One region of the Mesorhizobium sp. CA7 genome, then DNA from elsewhere that is predicted to be linked to it. Evidence: predicted binding sites of a transcription regulator. Region 1 holds the regulator's gene; each other region holds the start of a gene.
What was found. Region 1 encodes LexA, which represses DNA repair genes until DNA is damaged. Its sites were predicted from a motif close to TGTTCNNNNTGTGTTCNG; they were not measured.
Positions count from the first base shown of each region.

Region 2: parE (DNA topoisomerase IV subunit B) is a predicted target of LexA. The motif match lies at 3,251-3,268, and genes of this name have one in related genera.
Region 3: LB552_RS18035 (helicase-related protein) is a predicted target of LexA. The motif match lies at 2,789-2,806, and genes of this name have one in related genera.

Region 1 covers NZ_JAIUHH010000001.1:107,755-112,856, reverse strand. Annotated here, with positions in the region: gene LB552_RS00490 (ComEC/Rec2 family competence protein) at 1-2,077, shown strand, start outside; gene lexA (transcriptional repressor LexA) at 2,113-2,847, opposite strand; gene kynU (kynureninase) at 3,280-4,527, shown strand; gene LB552_RS00475 (alpha/beta hydrolase) at 4,575-5,102, shown strand, end outside.
Region 2 covers NZ_JAIUHH010000001.1:479,759-484,860, reverse strand. Annotated here, with positions in the region: gene LB552_RS02335 (FUSC family protein) at 1-1,088, opposite strand, end outside; gene parE (DNA topoisomerase IV subunit B) at 1,131-3,185, opposite strand; gene cpaB (Flp pilus assembly protein CpaB) at 3,441-4,355, shown strand; gene LB552_RS02320 (type II and III secretion system protein family protein) at 4,385-5,102, shown strand, end outside.
Region 3 covers NZ_JAIUHH010000009.1:165,955-171,056, reverse strand. Annotated here, with positions in the region: gene LB552_RS18045 (acetyl-CoA C-acetyltransferase) at 223-1,410, shown strand; gene LB552_RS18040 (beta-ketoacyl-ACP reductase) at 1,530-2,252, shown strand; gene LB552_RS18035 (helicase-related protein) at 2,972-5,102, shown strand, end outside.

The DNA.
Region 1 (5,102 bases):
GGTCTGCGCGGCGGTCTCGCGTTCCCGGCACAGAACGCACCTTGTCTTCATGGCGGCGTTTTTCTGCGCCTTGGGCTTTCTCGCGGCCAAGGTGGAGACCTGGCGGATGGCGACCCCGATGCTGGGTTCCGAAATCCAGACACGGCTGACGGGCCGCCTCGTCACCGCCGAGGCGATGGCCAACGGCCGTGTCCGGCTCACCATAGATCTGATATCCACGGAGCGTCCGAAGCTGCGCTACGCGCCGAACCGCATCAGGCTGTCGGCGCGCAGGATCCCGTCCGGCATGACAGCCGGGTCGATGCTGACCGGCTATGCCAAGCTGCTGCCGCCGACAGGTCCGGTCAGGCCGGACAGCTACGACTTTTCGTTCGACAGCTATTTTGCCGGCATCGGCGCCAGCGGCTTTTTCCTGGGCGATCCGAAACTTGTCGCGCCGACCCCGACTGCGGCAACGGAAGTGCCGTTTGGCGCGCGCGTGGCATCGGCCATAGAAAATGCTCGCGAGGGGATTGCCGACCACATCAGGAGCAGCATCGGGGGTTCCGAGGGCGAGATCGCGGCGGCGCTGATCGTCGGCGTTCGTGCCGGCATTCCGGAACAAATCAACGAGTCGATGCGGCGGACCGGCATCTACCACATCATTTCGATCTCCGGCCTGCACATGGCGCTGGTCGCCGGCACGATCATGGTCCTGCTACGGGGCGCCTTCGCGCTGTTTCCGGATTTCTCGTCGCGCCGGCCGGTGAAGAAATATGCCGCTGGCATCGCGCTGGCGTCGATCGCCGCCTATCTCGTGATCTCCGGCATCGTGGTGGCGGCCGAGCGAAGCTTCATCATGCTTGGCGTGATGCTGGTCGCCGTGCTTTTCGACCGCGCAGCGCTGACCATGCGCAACCTGGCGATCTCTGCCATCGCCGTCATCCTGGTCTCGCCGCATGAAGTGGTCGGCCCGAGCTTCCAGATGTCCTTCGCTGCCACCGCCGCCCTGGTCGGCGCCTATGCCGGCTTTGCCGACTATCGCGCCGGCAAAACGACCGCGCCGCCGGCAAAGCGTTCGTTTCTCGGGTTCCTATCGCGAAAACTGGCGATTGGAGCGGGTGGCGCCGCCGTGACGTCGCTCATCGCGGGCAGCGCGACATTGTTGTTTGCCATCTGGCACTTCCAGCGGGTGTCGCCGCTCAGCCTGCTGGCCAATCTGGCGGTCATGCCGATCGTCTCATTGGTCGTCATGCCGTTCGCCGTGCTGAGCGCGCTGGCCATGCCCTTCGGCTTAGACGGTCCCTTCCTCTTTGTCATGGGCAAAGGCCTGACGGCGATGATCACCATTTCGGCATGGATTTCCGAGCGCTCACCGGTCGACGCCGTCGGGCTGATCTCGATCCAGTCGGTGCTGCTGGCGACGGTCGCGCTGGTCATCGCGACCATGGCTACCACCTGGCTGAGGCTTGCCGCCGTACCTTTCGCGCTCGCTGCGCTGCTGGCCATTTCGCACGTCCGCACACCGGACGTGCTTATCTCGGAGGATGCGCATCTGGTGGCGATGCCGATCGGCGGCGGCGAGCTTGCCGTCAATCGCGAACGCTCCAACGAGTTCACCACCGACAACTGGAAACGGGCGCTGAAAGCCGAGGAGATCGTGCCCCCGGAAAGGTTCGCCAAAGATACGCTGGACATTGCCGATCCCGTCGACCTGCCGCCCGGCTCGCCCTTCTATTGCAGCGGCGATCTCTGCATCGGTCGGCATCCTTCCGGCGCGATCGTCGCGCTCGCCGAGACCCGCGACACCGCCCGGCCGGCCTGCGGCTTCGCCGACCTCATCGTCATCAACGACGCCACGGCCTATAACCCTTGCCGCGATCCGCGTGTGCTCGTCGTCACCAAGCGGCAGCTGGCGCGCGACGGCAGCGCCGCCGTTTTCTTCGATCCGCAATCGGCAACCGCGCGGCCAACCGTCCGCTACGCGGTCGTAGAACCATACCGACCCTGGCACGAGCAGCGGAAATACACGCGCGAGGCGAGGGGACTGGCGCCCTATAAGCAGCCGGAAAAACCAGCCGCCGCACCGGCCCAATAGATTGTCGTCCGGGCGAAGACGGCGAGCAGTTCTGCTCAGTAGCGGCGAATAAGTCCGACGAGCTTGCCCTGAACCTTGACCCGGTCCGGTCCGAAGATCCGGGTCTCATAGGCCGGGTTGGCGGCCTCGAGCGCGATCGAGGCACCCTTGCGGCGGAAACGCTTAAGCGTCGCCTCCTCATCGTCGACCAGCGCCACCACGATCTCGCCCGGGCTTGCGGTGTTGGCATTGCGGATGATGACGGTGTCGCCATCGAAGATGCCGGCCTCGATCATCGAGTCGCCCTTGACCTCCAACGCGTAATGCTCGCCGCCCATGATCATGTCCGGCGGCACCGAGATCGAATGCGTCTGGTGCTGGATGGCGTCAATCGGCACGCCGGCGGCGATGCGGCCCATCACCGGAATGGATACGGCCGCCGCGGCCTCGTCGTCATTGCTTGGCGTCGGAGTGCGCGATGGCGTCGTCGGCTTGACCTGGCGACTGAGATTGCCTTGGCCGCCCTGGATGACGCTCGGCGAAAACTTCTTCGCGGCATTCAGGCCAGGCGCGATTGAGTCGGGCAGGCGCAGCACTTCCAGCGCGCGCGCCCGGTTCGGCAGCCGGCGAATGAAGCCGCGTTCTTCCAGCGCCGTGATCAGCCGGTGGATGCCGGACTTGGAGGCAAGGTCGAGCGCCTCCTTCATCTCATCGAAGGATGGAGGAATCCCGCTCTCCTTCAGGCGTTCATGGATGAACATCAGGAGTTCATGTTGTTTGCGCGTCAGCATCGGCGGCCCCCACGGGTTCTGAAACCAGAATCAGAAAAACAAACCCAGAACAAACACTATCTGTTCCAGTTGTGTTCCGCAACCGTTTAAAGTTTAGTGAATTTGTTAAGGCTGCCGAAACAATGTCGTATCCGGTGACGGCCGGCTGCCCCTCGTGGGGCAGCGGCATTGATTTCGCTCGATTTTGGAGTTCCCCTTACGCTGAAATACAACCCGCCACGATCACGAAGCCGTGGTTGGGATCACGTCGGCTCTACCGTAAGCGCGTGGCACCGTGAACGAAACGAACCCAAAATGCCAACCTTGGCGAAGTTCCGATCCGCAGTCTTCGCCGTCTATGGACCAGCTAACATAGGACCAAAGGTTCTTGCCCTGTCGCCGACGGTGGTGAGACAACCCCCTTGGCCAGATCGAAATGGAGGCGGCAGCACAATGAGGGGAATTCCTGATCTCGCCGAAGTCGAGGCGATGGATGCCGCGGATCCGCTGCGCGCCATGCGCGATCGCTTCGTCTTGCCGGAAGACGTCATATACCTCGACGGCAATTCGCTGGGCGCTGCTTCGATCGACGCCTTCAGCGAGATCGAGACTGCCGCGAGGCAGGAATGGGCGCGGGATCTCATCCGCGCCTGGAACACCGCCGGCTGGTTCGATATGCCCATCGAGTTGGGTGACCAGCTAGGGCGCCTGATCGGCGCGAAACCCGGCCAGACGGTCGTTTGCGACACGACTTCGATCAATATCTACAAGGTCCTGCATGCGGCACTTGCAATGCTGCCCGAGCGTTCGGTGATCGTTGCCGAGGGCGACAGCTTTCCGACCGACCTCTACATGGCGGAAGGCGTCGCATCGACGCGGCCCGGCACGGTGCTGCGGCTCGAAGGCACCGATGCCCCGACGATTGAGGAACTGGTTGACGATCGCGTCGCGGTCATCCTGGTCAACCACGTCAACTACAAATCCGGCCGGCTGCGCGACATGGCGGCGCTCACCCGCAAGGCTCATGAAGCCGGTGCGCTGATCGTGTGGGACCTCTGCCACACGGCGGGTGCGCTGCCGGTGGATCTCGACGGCTCTAATGCCGATTTCGCCATTGGCTGCACCTACAAGTATCTCAATGGCGGGCCGGGCTCACCGGCCTTCATCTACGCCGCGAGCCGCCATCACCGCGACATTCGCCAGCCGCTCAGCGGCTGGTGGGGCCATGCCCGGCCTTTCGCGTTCGAGCAGGGCTACGCTGCGCGCACGGGCATCCGGCGGTTCCTGTGCGGAACGCAACCGGTGCTGTCGATGCGCGCGCTGAAAGGGGCGCTGGATATGTGGAACGATGTCGACATAAGGGCCGTGCGGAGAAAAAGCGTCGCGCTGACGGACCTGTTCATCCGGCTTGTCGAGGCCAGATGCGGCGGCTTCGGTCTTGAGCTGGAGAGCCCGCGCTCAGGCGCAGAACGCGGCAGCCAGGTATCGTTCGCCCATCCAAATGGCTACCAGGTGATGCGCGCCTTGATCGAGCGCGGCGTGATCGGCGATTTCCGCGCGCCATCCACCATCCGTTTCGGCTTCACGCCGCTCTATGTCGGCTACCGCGATGTCTGGGATGCGGTCGAGGTGCTGGAGGACATCCTGCGCACTGGCATCTGGCAAGACGCACGCTTTGCCGTCAAAACAACCGTTACCTGACTTTGAATCGGCGATGCCGAACAAATGACCTGATCGCGGAGACACCGTTGCTGGGACATCGTATTGTCGACTGGGATGACGCCTATGCAAATGGCGCCAATATCGCGGGCGGCGACCGCTGGCCGGCTGCGTGGGATCGGCCGGCGCGGGCGTTTCGCGAAAGGCTGCTGTCAGAGGGCAGGGCGCGGCTCGATGTTGTCTACGGCGAAGCGCCGCGCAAGCGCTTCGACCTGTTTCTCCCGTCTGCGGCGCCAAGGGGGCTCGTCGTGTTCATCCACGGCGGCTATTGGATGGAGTCGGACAAGAGCTCCTGGTCGCATCTGGCTGGAGGCGCGCTCGGCCGCGGCTTTGCCGTCGCCATGCCCTCCTACACGCTGTGCCCGCAGACCAGGATCAGCGGCATAGTCGGCGAGGCCGCGGCAGCGATCGAGAAGGCGGCGGCCATGGTCGATGGTCCGCTGATGCTGACCGGGCACTCGGCCGGCGGGCATCTCGCCAGCCGAATGGTGACCACGGTCTCACCGCTATCATCCGATGTGGCGCGGCGCATACGCCAGGTCGTTTCGATTTCAGGC
Region 2 (5,102 bases), 370 kb from region 1:
GATTTGCTGGAGACAGGCGAGCGAAGCGCCTCCAGCCCGCGCATCACCTGCTTCAGCGCCTCGGCGAAATCGCCGGCGATGGTCAGTCGGGTGATGGTGCCGACCTTGTCTTCGCCGTTATCCTTGGAGCCGGTATCGTTGGGCAGTTCGGGCATCTCCCTGGCCTTGCTCGCGATCGCGCCGAGCCTTGCCACCCATGGCCCGGTGTCATCGAGCGCGCCGGGCGTCGCCGCCAGTTCACCGACGAAGGCTTTCAGCTCGCTGCGCACGGGAATGAGCGCCGCGTTCTTCGGCCTGCGGTGGCTGTGCAACGCGCGCGCCGCCGAAAGCGCCCACAGAAGCTGGCCGATCGTGCGCCGCACCGGATGGGCGCGAGTGGCGAAGCTCGGCGCCTCCAGCCGCGCATAGGTGCGCATCTCAGCGAGCGTCTGGGCATCGGCGATCAGCTTGCGCTGGAGCGCGGCGAGGCTCGCCGGGTCGCCGCCGGAAAAGGCGCCGCCGGCATATTCGGCAAGGTCGAGGATGCTGCGCTTCAACCTGGAAATGATAGCGTCGGCCGCGAGCTTTGGCAGGATCAACCGGCTGGTGACGCCGGCGCAGACGATGCCGAGCACGATCTCCGCGCAACGCGCGACGGCGAGGTCGACGACAATATGCGGTTGTCCGAGGGCCGGCAGGCTGATGATCATCGCCGTGTAGCCGGCAAGCGCGGCGCCATAGGCTTCCGGATTGCGCAACAGCGACGAGACCAGCGTGCAGACGCCGATCCAGAGCGCTAGCACGGTGACAAGCAGCCACGGGTCGGCGCCGAACAGTGAAGTGATGCCGACTGCGGCGAGACCGCCGGCCAGCGTGCCGAGCAGCCGGTAGAAGCCCTTTGCCAGCACCATGCCGGCGACCGGCTGCGCGACGATGAACACCGTCATCATCGCCCATTGCGGATGATCGAGCTTCAGCGCATAGGCGGCAAGCAGCGCGACCAGTCCGGCCGAAACCGTGCGTAGGGCAAAAATCCAGTCCGAACGGGTCGGCTGCGTCAGACCGCTTAAGGGCCTCTCGACAAGCTCTTTAAACCGCGTCCAGGTCACACCGGTTCTCCGTGCCGGAGCCTGTTATGGACCGGACGGCGTTCAGATATCCAGCACGTCCGTCTCGGCGAATTCGGCGCGCTCCTGGATGAAGCGGAAACGCGCCTCGGGCTTGGTGCCCATCAGCGCGTCGACGGCATCCCTGGTGGCCTGCTCGGCGTCGATCACGTCGACCCTCAAAAGCGTGCGCTTCCTCGGATCCATCGTGGTCTCCTTGAGCTGTGAGGCCATCATCTCGCCCAGGCCCTTGAAGCGGCCGATCTCGACCTTGCCGCGCCCGGTGAACTCGGTGCGCAGCAACTCGTCCTTGTGCGCGTCGTCGCGGGCATAGCCGACCTTGCCGCCTTGCCGGATCGAATAGAGCGGCGGCACGGCCATGTAGAGATGGCCGCCGCGGATCAGGTTCGGCATCTCCTGATAGAAGAAGGTGATCAGCAACGAAGCGATGTGCGCGCCGTCGACGTCGGCGTCGGTCATGATGATCACGCGGTCGTAGCGCAGATCCTCGTCGCGATATTTGGAACGCGTGCCGCAGCCGAGCGCCTGGATGAGATCGGAAATCTGCTGGTTGGCGGCAAGCTTGTCGTTGCCGGCGGAGGCGACATTGAGAATCTTGCCGCGCAGCGGCAGCACTGCCTGGCTGGCGCGGTCGCGCGCCTGCTTGGCCGAGCCGCCGGCCGAGTCGCCCTCGACGATAAAGATCTCGGCGCCGGCGGCGGCGTTCTGCGTGCAGTCGGCAAGCTTGCCCGGAAGGCGCAGCTTGCGCACCGCGCTTTTGCGGGAGACTTCCTTTTCCTGGCGGCGCCGCACGCGTTCGTCGGCGCGCGCGATGACCCAGTCCAGAAGCTTGGAGGCTTCCTGCGGATTGTCTGCCAGCCAGTGGTCGAACGGGTCGCGAAGGGCGTTTTCGACGATGCGCATTGCCTCGATCGTCGCCAGCCTGTCCTTGGTCTGGCCGACGAATTCCGGCTCGCGGATGAACACCGACAGCATGCCGGCGGCCGAGATCATCACGTCATCGGTGGTGATGATCGAAGCGCGCTTGTTGCCGATGAGGTCGGCGTAAGCGCGCAACCCGCGCGTCAGCACGTTGCGGAAGCCGGCCTCATGCGTGCCGCCTTCGGGGGTCGGAATGGTGTTGCAATAGGAGTTGAGGAAACCGTCGCCGCCGAACCAGGTCACAGCCCATTCGAGCGAACCGTGGCCGCCCTGCTTGTCGCTCTTCCCGGCGAAAACCTCGCGCGTGACCTGGAATTCGTCGCCCAGCGTCGCCTTGAGATAGTCCTTGAGGCCGCCGGGGAAATGGAACTCGGCCTTTGCCGGCGTCTGATCCTTGTCCTTGATCAGCGACGGATCGCAGGTCCAGCGGATCTCGACGCCGCCGAACAGATAGGCCTTCGAGCGCGTCATGCGGTAAAGGCGCGCCGGTTCGAAGGCGGCGCCCTTGCCGAAAATCTGCTCGTCAGGATGGAAACGGGTCTTCGTGCCGCGGCGGTTGTGGACCTCGCCGAGATGCTCCAATCCACTGACCGGGACGCCGCGCGAAAAACGCTGCCGGTAGAGCTGACGACCCCGCGCGACCTCGACCTCGAGGTGGTCGGACAGCGCATTGACGACCGAGACGCCGACGCCGTGCAAGCCGCCGGAGGTCTCGTAAACCTTGGAGTCGAACTTGCCGCCCGAATGCAGCGTGGTCATGATGACTTCGAGCGCCGGCTTCTTGAATTTCGGATGCGGATCGACCGGGATGCCGCGGCCGTTGTCGGTGACGGTCAGGAAGCCGTCGGCGGAAAGCTCGACGTCGATGAAGGTGGCGTGGCCGGCCACCGCTTCGTCCATCGAATTGTCGATGACCTCGGCGAACAGGTGGTGCATCGCCTTGTCGTCGGTGCCGCCGATATACATGCCCGGACGGCGCCGCACCGGCTCGAGCCCTTCCAGCACCTCGATATCGGCGGCGCTGTAGCCCTCGCTGCCGTCGCGGGTGGCGGTCGTACGCTTCGCTGCCTGCACTAGCGGATCGGCGGGCCGTGAGGGCGCGCGCACCGGCTGTGCCGGCTTTTCCATCTTGCCGAAGAGGTCGTTGCTGTCGTCCATGCTGGGCCTAGCGTCCGGTAATGCGAATCATTCCTCGATACTGCCACGCTTTTGGCGGGCGAACGAGTTCCTGTTCCGTTCAGGGATTCAAACTGTCTCTTATTTCAAAACCATTCGATAACCAAGCCGGCCGAAATAGGGCGATCGGCGGGTCGCGGGATTCCTGATTCTTTAACATTAACGCCTAGCGTGAGACCCAACTAACAAAAGACCACGGGCGTCAGGGGTTCCATTGTGAGGGGCAAGGCCATAACCATGATCGGCATCGCCGCCGTTTTCGGCGCGATCTCGATCTTTGCGGCGGATTTCTGGGTCAAGAGCCAGGCGAAGGCTCAGGCCGAGGTCAAGGTCGTCGTGGCGCCGCAGCAGCCCAAGGTCGAGTTCAAGACCATCGTGGTGGCGCACGCGCCGCTGCGCTACGGCATGGAGCTTGGACGGCCGCAACTCGCCGAGATTCCGTGGCCGCAGGATTCGCTGCCGCAGGGCGCTTTCCCGACGATCGACAAGCTGCTTGCGGACGGCAGCCGGGTCGTGCTGTCGCCGATCGAGGTCAACGAACCGGTGCTGCTCACCAAGCTGTCGGGACCGAACGGCCGCGCCACGCTTTCCAATATGCTGTCGGCGGGAATGCGGGCCGTCACCATCCGCACCGACGAGATCGCCGGCGTCGGCGGCTTCATCACGCCGGGAGACCGCGTCGACGTCGTGCTGACGCGCGATGCTGGGGACATCCAGGAAGTGTCCAAGAATGCTCAAGGGGCTGCCGGCTCGACCGTTACGTCCGAGATCGTTGTCTCCGATGCCAAGGTGCTCTCGGTCGGACAGGGCGCCGATGAACGCAAGACCGAGCCGCAAGTCGCCAATTCGGTGACCATCGAGGTGACCAACGACGGGGCGCAGAAGGTGGCGCTTGCCCGCACCGTCGGCACGCTGTCGTTGTCGCTGCGGTCGGCCGCCGACGCCAGCGCCAGCGAAAGCGGGCTGACGACCATCTCGTCCTTCGGCGGTTCGGTTGCCACAAATGCGCAGGCGAGCGCGGCCTCGCTCGTCAATGCGGTGACGAAGGACCAGGACGAGCCGAAATTCAAGACGGTGATCGTGACGCGCGGCGACAAGGTCGAGGAATACAAGGTTCCTTCGCGGCAACCGCCGCAGGAACTGCAGCAATAGCCGGTGGGGACCGGCGGGGACGGGGCAAGATGTTCGGGTTTGATGCATTTCGGACGACCGGGGGATGGCGTCTTCTCGGCGTGATTGCGCTGGCGGCGACAGTGCTTGGCGTCGCCGCGCCGGCAAGGGCTGGCAATGACGTCGTCTATGTCTCGGCGAACAAGAACGCCTCGATCAAGGTCGCCAAGGGCAAGCCGAAGACGATCATGACGAGCGCCGCCTTCTACCAGATCGTCATCGGCGACCCGGAGATCGCCAACGTCAACCCGCTGACCGATAAATCCTTCTATGTGCTGGGCAACAACCTGGGTACTACCGGCATTGCCCTGTTCGACCAGAACAAGCAGCTTGTCGGCACCATCGACATCGAGGTGACGCTGGATACCGACCAGTTGGCCAGCACCATCCGCGCCAGCGTGCCCGACGCCAAGATCAAGGTTGGCTCGGCAAACGGGCGCGTCGTGCTGTCGGGCGAAGCCGATGATGCTGTCGCCGCCGACAAAGCCAGCAAGATCGCGTCGCGCTTTTCCGGCAATGAGGAAGTCATCAACTCGGTCAACATCTCGTCCTCGCAGCAGGTGCAGCTCAATGTCCGCTTCGTCGAGATCAACCGCCAGGCGGGGCAGGATCTCGGCGCCAAATACGCAGCCAATTTCGCCTATGGCATCGGCAACCGCAAAGTCGTGCTGAACCCGGATGGGGGAAACCTGACGGGGGCCGGAACAGGCGAGATCATCGGCAGCTTGC
Region 3 (5,102 bases), on a different contig from region 1:
GCCTCACAATTCCAAGCGGTTTGTGCACTGCGGCATCAATTAATGCTGCAGGGCATGACAAAATTCGCCGCGCGGTCAACGTCATGTTGCCACAACCGGCGCGCGCCCTGCTTGCCGCGCATCGCGGCCATGCCCATTTCCGGTTTGACTCGGCTGCCTGAACCGGCAAGAAAGTCTTCAAGGATAGCCTAGAACACGACACCTCGAAGTCTGGAGAAGAAAATGTCCGCTTCCAATTCCATCGTCGTCGCCAGCGCCGCTCGCACCGCGGTCGGATCCTTCAACGGCAGTTTCGCCGCCACGCCGGCGCATGAGCTCGGCGCCGTCGTCATCAGGGAATTGCTGGCGCGCGCGAACGTCGAGGCGGCGGAAGTCGACGAGGTCATCCTCGGCCAGGTGCTGACCGCCGCGCAGGGACAGAACCCAGCCCGCCAGGCCTCGATCAATGCCGGCCTGCCGAAGGAGACCACGGCCTGGGGCCTCAATCAGGTTTGCGGCTCGGGCCTGCGCGCCATTGCGCTCGGCATGCAGCAGATCGCCACCGGCGACGCCAAGGTGATCGTTGCCGGCGGCCAGGAATCGATGTCGATGTCGCCGCATGCCGAGCACCTGCGCGCCGGCGTCAAGATGGGGGACTACAAGATGATCGACACCATGATCAAGGACGGCCTGTGGGATGCCTTCAATGGCTACCATATGGGCAACACCGCCGAGAACGTCGCCCGCCAGTTCCAGATCACCCGCGAAACCCAGGACGAGTTCGCGCTCGCGTCGCAGAACAAGGCGGAGGCTGCGCAGAAGGCCGGCAAGTTCAAGGACGAGATCGTCGCCTTCACCATCAAGGGCAAGAAGGGCGACACCGTCGTCGACCAGGACGAGTACATCCGGCACGGCGCGACGCTCGACGCCATGACCAAGCTGAAGCCTGCTTTCGACAAGGACGGCACGGTCACCGCCGCCAACGCGTCGGGCATCAATGACGGCGCCGCCGGCGCGCTGCTGATGACCGAGGCCGAGGCCGTGCGGCGCGGCATCACCCCGCTGGTGCGCATCGCCTCCTGGGCGACCGCCGGCGTCGATCCGGCAATCATGGGCACGGGGCCTATTCCCGCTTCGAAGCGGGCGCTGGAGAAGGCCGGCTGGTCGGTCAAGGACCTCGACCTCGTCGAGGCCAACGAGGCGTTCGCCGCGCAGGCCTGCGCCGTCAACAAGGGCATGGGCTGGGATCCCTCGATCGTCAACGTCAACGGCGGCGCCATCGCCATCGGCCATCCGATCGGCGCTTCGGGCGCCCGCGTCTTCAACACGCTGGTCTACGAGATGCGTCGCCGCGGCGCCAAGAAGGGCCTTGCTACGCTGTGCATCGGCGGCGGCATGGGCGTTGCAATGTGCGTGGAAGCGCTGAACTGAGCGAATAGCGAATAGGGAGTAGCGAATAGGGAAAACGGCGTCGGCGCAGCAGGCTTCAATCCCCTACTCGCTATTCGCTACTCCCTATTCGCTCCTCCGATCAACAGGGAGGAGCACACATGACCAAAGTAGCAATCGTCACGGGCGGAACACGCGGCATCGGCGCGGCGATATCGGTCGCCTTGAAGACCGCCGGCTATTCGGTCGCGGCGAACTATGCCGGCAATGACGAGGCGGCCCAGAAATTCAAGGCCGAGACAGGTATCCCCGTCTACAAATGGTCCGTCGCCGACTACGAGGCCTGCGCCGCAGGCATCAAGCAGGTGGAGGCCGATCTCGGCCCGGTCTCCGTGCTGGTCAACAATGCCGGCATTACTCGCGACACCATGTTCCACAAGATGACGCCCGCACAGTGGAAGGAAGTGATCGACACCAACCTGTCCGGCGTCTTCAACATGACGCATCCTTTGTGGAGCGGCATGCGCGACCGCAAGTTCGGCCGCGTCATCACCATTTCCTCGATCAACGGCCAGAAGGGTCAGATGGGCCAGGTCAATTATTCGGCCTCGAAAGCCGGCGATATCGGCTTCACCAAGGCGCTGGCTCAAGAGGGGGCTCGCGCCGGCATCACAGTCAATGTCGTCTGCCCCGGCTACATCGCCACCGACATGGTCATGGCCGTGCCGGAAAAAGTACGGGAGTCGATCATCGCTCAGATCCCGGTCGGTCGCCTCGGCGAGCCGGAAGAGATCGCGCGCTGCGTCGTCTTCCTGGCTTCCGACGAAGCCGGCTTCATCACCGGCTCGACCATCACCGCCAATGGCGGCCAGTATTTCGCCTGACACCCCAGTAGGTCGCCCGACACCATTTACCGCCAAAGGCGGCTCCGGCACCGGAGCCGCCTTTTTTGTTCGCCGGCAGGCCGGCGCGACACCTTGCCTCAATTCGGCACGCAAAAGTTAACGGCCGCAGCCACGCTCTGTGCATAACCGCTGCGACAAGCTGTGAATCCTCGGTGGGCAAGCTGTGGATAACACCATATCTAGGGGTGAACAAACCGGGAAAACCGCCGGATCGCTGATTCGTCGCCGATTCGTTCCGGCTTTGGCCGGAAAGTTAACGGCTGGAGCTTCAATCGGCGCTGCAATGGTTAACCGCCGGTAGGAAAGATCAACAATTTCATAAGTTTGCCTGGTGGGCTCAAACAGCCTGGGACTGTTCCCCGGCAAAGGTTAACGGCGCTTCGCATCCGGCCGAGGCCAAGCAGGAATTGGGCCAATTCGGAGATTCAGCATGTGGTGAGACTCACCGTCAAAAAATCCACATATAGCCGTGAACAAACCCTGAATCAGAACGAGTCACCGATTCGTCGCTGATTCGTTCCAGACTCGTTCCAGCTGTTAACAAGCGGCCGATTTTGGCTGCTCCCTCCGGCATAGCCTGTTCGCGAGGGAACATTCCGCTTTCGCTTCACGCCCGAAGTCCCTATGTGTCGCCTGTCACACGCGGCGGCAGCGCCGTGCTTCAGACTACGGGCGGCAGAAACCTTATTTCCGAGCCGATGAACATCCAGCCGAAACACTCCCAGCCGCTGATCCTTTCGGGCCGCGACGTGACGGCCGTACTGGGCCCGACCAACACCGGCAAGACGCATCTCGCCATCGAGCGCATGGTCGCGCATGAAACCGGTGTCATCGGCCTACCGCTGAGGCTGCTCGCCCGCGAGGTCTATGCGCGCGTCTGCGAGAAGGTCGGCACCCACAAGGTGGCGCTGATCACCGGCGAGGAGAAGATCGTGCCCGCCGGCGCAAGATATTCGGTTTGCACCGTCGAGGCGATGCCGCGCGAGACCGACGCCGCCTTCGTCGCCATCGACGAGGTGCAGCTCGCCGGCGATCTCGAACGCGGCCATATCTTCACCGATCGCATCCTGCATCTGCGCGGCCGCCAGGAGACGCTGCTCCTGGGCGCGGCCACCATGCATGGCATCCTGCAGCGCCTGTTGAAGGGTGTGTCGGTGGTGACGCGGCCGCGGCTCTCGCACCTTGCCTATGCCGGCTCGAAGAAGCTTACCCGGTTGCCGCGGCGCACGGCGATCGTCGCCTTCTCGGCCGACGAGGTCTATGCGATCGCCGAGCTGATCCGCCGCCAGCAGGGGGGTGCTGCCGTCGTGCTCGGCGCTCTTTCCCCGCGCACCCGAAATGCCCAGGTGGAGATCTTCCAGTCCGGCGATGTCGACTATCTCGTCGCCACCGACGCCATCGGCATGGGCCTGAACCTCGATCTCGATCACGTCGCCTTCGCTCAGAACCGCAAGTTCGACGGCTATCAATACCGCAACCTGACCGCCGCCGAGCTTGGCCAGATCGCCGGCCGCGCCGGCCGGCACCTGCGCGACGGAACGTTCGGCGTCACCGGCCAGGTCGACCCGTTCGACGAGGATCTGGTCGCCAAGATCGAGGGACACGATTTCGATCCGGTGAAGGTGCTGCAGTGGCGCACCGCCGATTTCGACTTTTCCAGCCTCGATGCGCTGAAGCGCTCGATCGAGGCCAATGCGCCGGTCGAAGGCTTGACCCGCGCGCTGCCGGCCGTCGACGCGCAGGCGCTGGAACAGCTGTCGCGCGACGGCGACATCCGCGATTTGGCCACCGGCAAGGAGCGCGTGGCGCTGCTTTGGGAAGCCTGCGCGCTCCCCGACTATCGCAAGATCGCGCCGGCACAGCATGCCGATCTTATCGCCTCGATCTATATGGACCTTGCACGTCACGGCCATGTCGATGAGAATTACATGGCCGAGCAAGTGCGGCGCGCCGACACGACGGAAGGCGATATCGACACGCTATCGCACCGGATCGCGCAGATCCGCACCTGGACTTTCGTCTCCAACCGCCCGGGCTGGCTGGCCGATCAGCTACACTGGCAGGAAAAGACGCGCGAAATCGAAGACAGATTGTCGGATGCGCTGCATGAGCGGTTGACGAAACGCTTCGTAGACCGCAGGACTTCCGTCCTCATGCGGCGCCTTAGAGAAAATACCATGCCTGAAGCCGAAATCAGCCCCTCCGGAACCGTCCTCGTCGAAGGCCATCATGTCGGCGAGTTGCAGGGGTTCCGCTTCACCGCCGACCAGAGCGCCGGCGGCGAGGACGCCAAGGCGGTGCGCACCGCCGCCCAGAAGGCGCTCGCGGCCGAGTTCGAGGCGCGCGCCGAGCGCTTTGCCGCCTGCGCCAATGGCGACCTGGCTTTGGGCTCGGACGGCGTCCTGCGCTGGATCGGGGCGCCGATCGGCACGCTGGTCGCCGCCGACGAGGCGCTGAAGCCGCGCCTGGTTCTGCTTGCCGACGAGCAGCTGACCGGCCCCGCTCGCGACAAGGTCGCGGCGCGCGCCGAGCGTTTCGTCAATTTCCAGATCGAAACGCTTTTGAAGCCGCTGGTCGACCTGAAGAATGCCGACCAGCTCGCCGGCATCGCGCGCGGCATCGCCTTCCAGCTGGTCGAGCATTTCGGCCTGATCAATCGCCGCGACATCGCGGAGGAGATGAAGTCGCTCGACCAGGAAGGCCGCGCAGCGCTTCGCCGCCTCGGCGTCCGCTTCGGCGCCTACCATGTCTTCGTGCCGGCGCTGATCAAGCCGGCGCCGGCTGGCCTAGTGACGTTGCTGTGGGCGCTGAAGAACGACGGCAAGGACA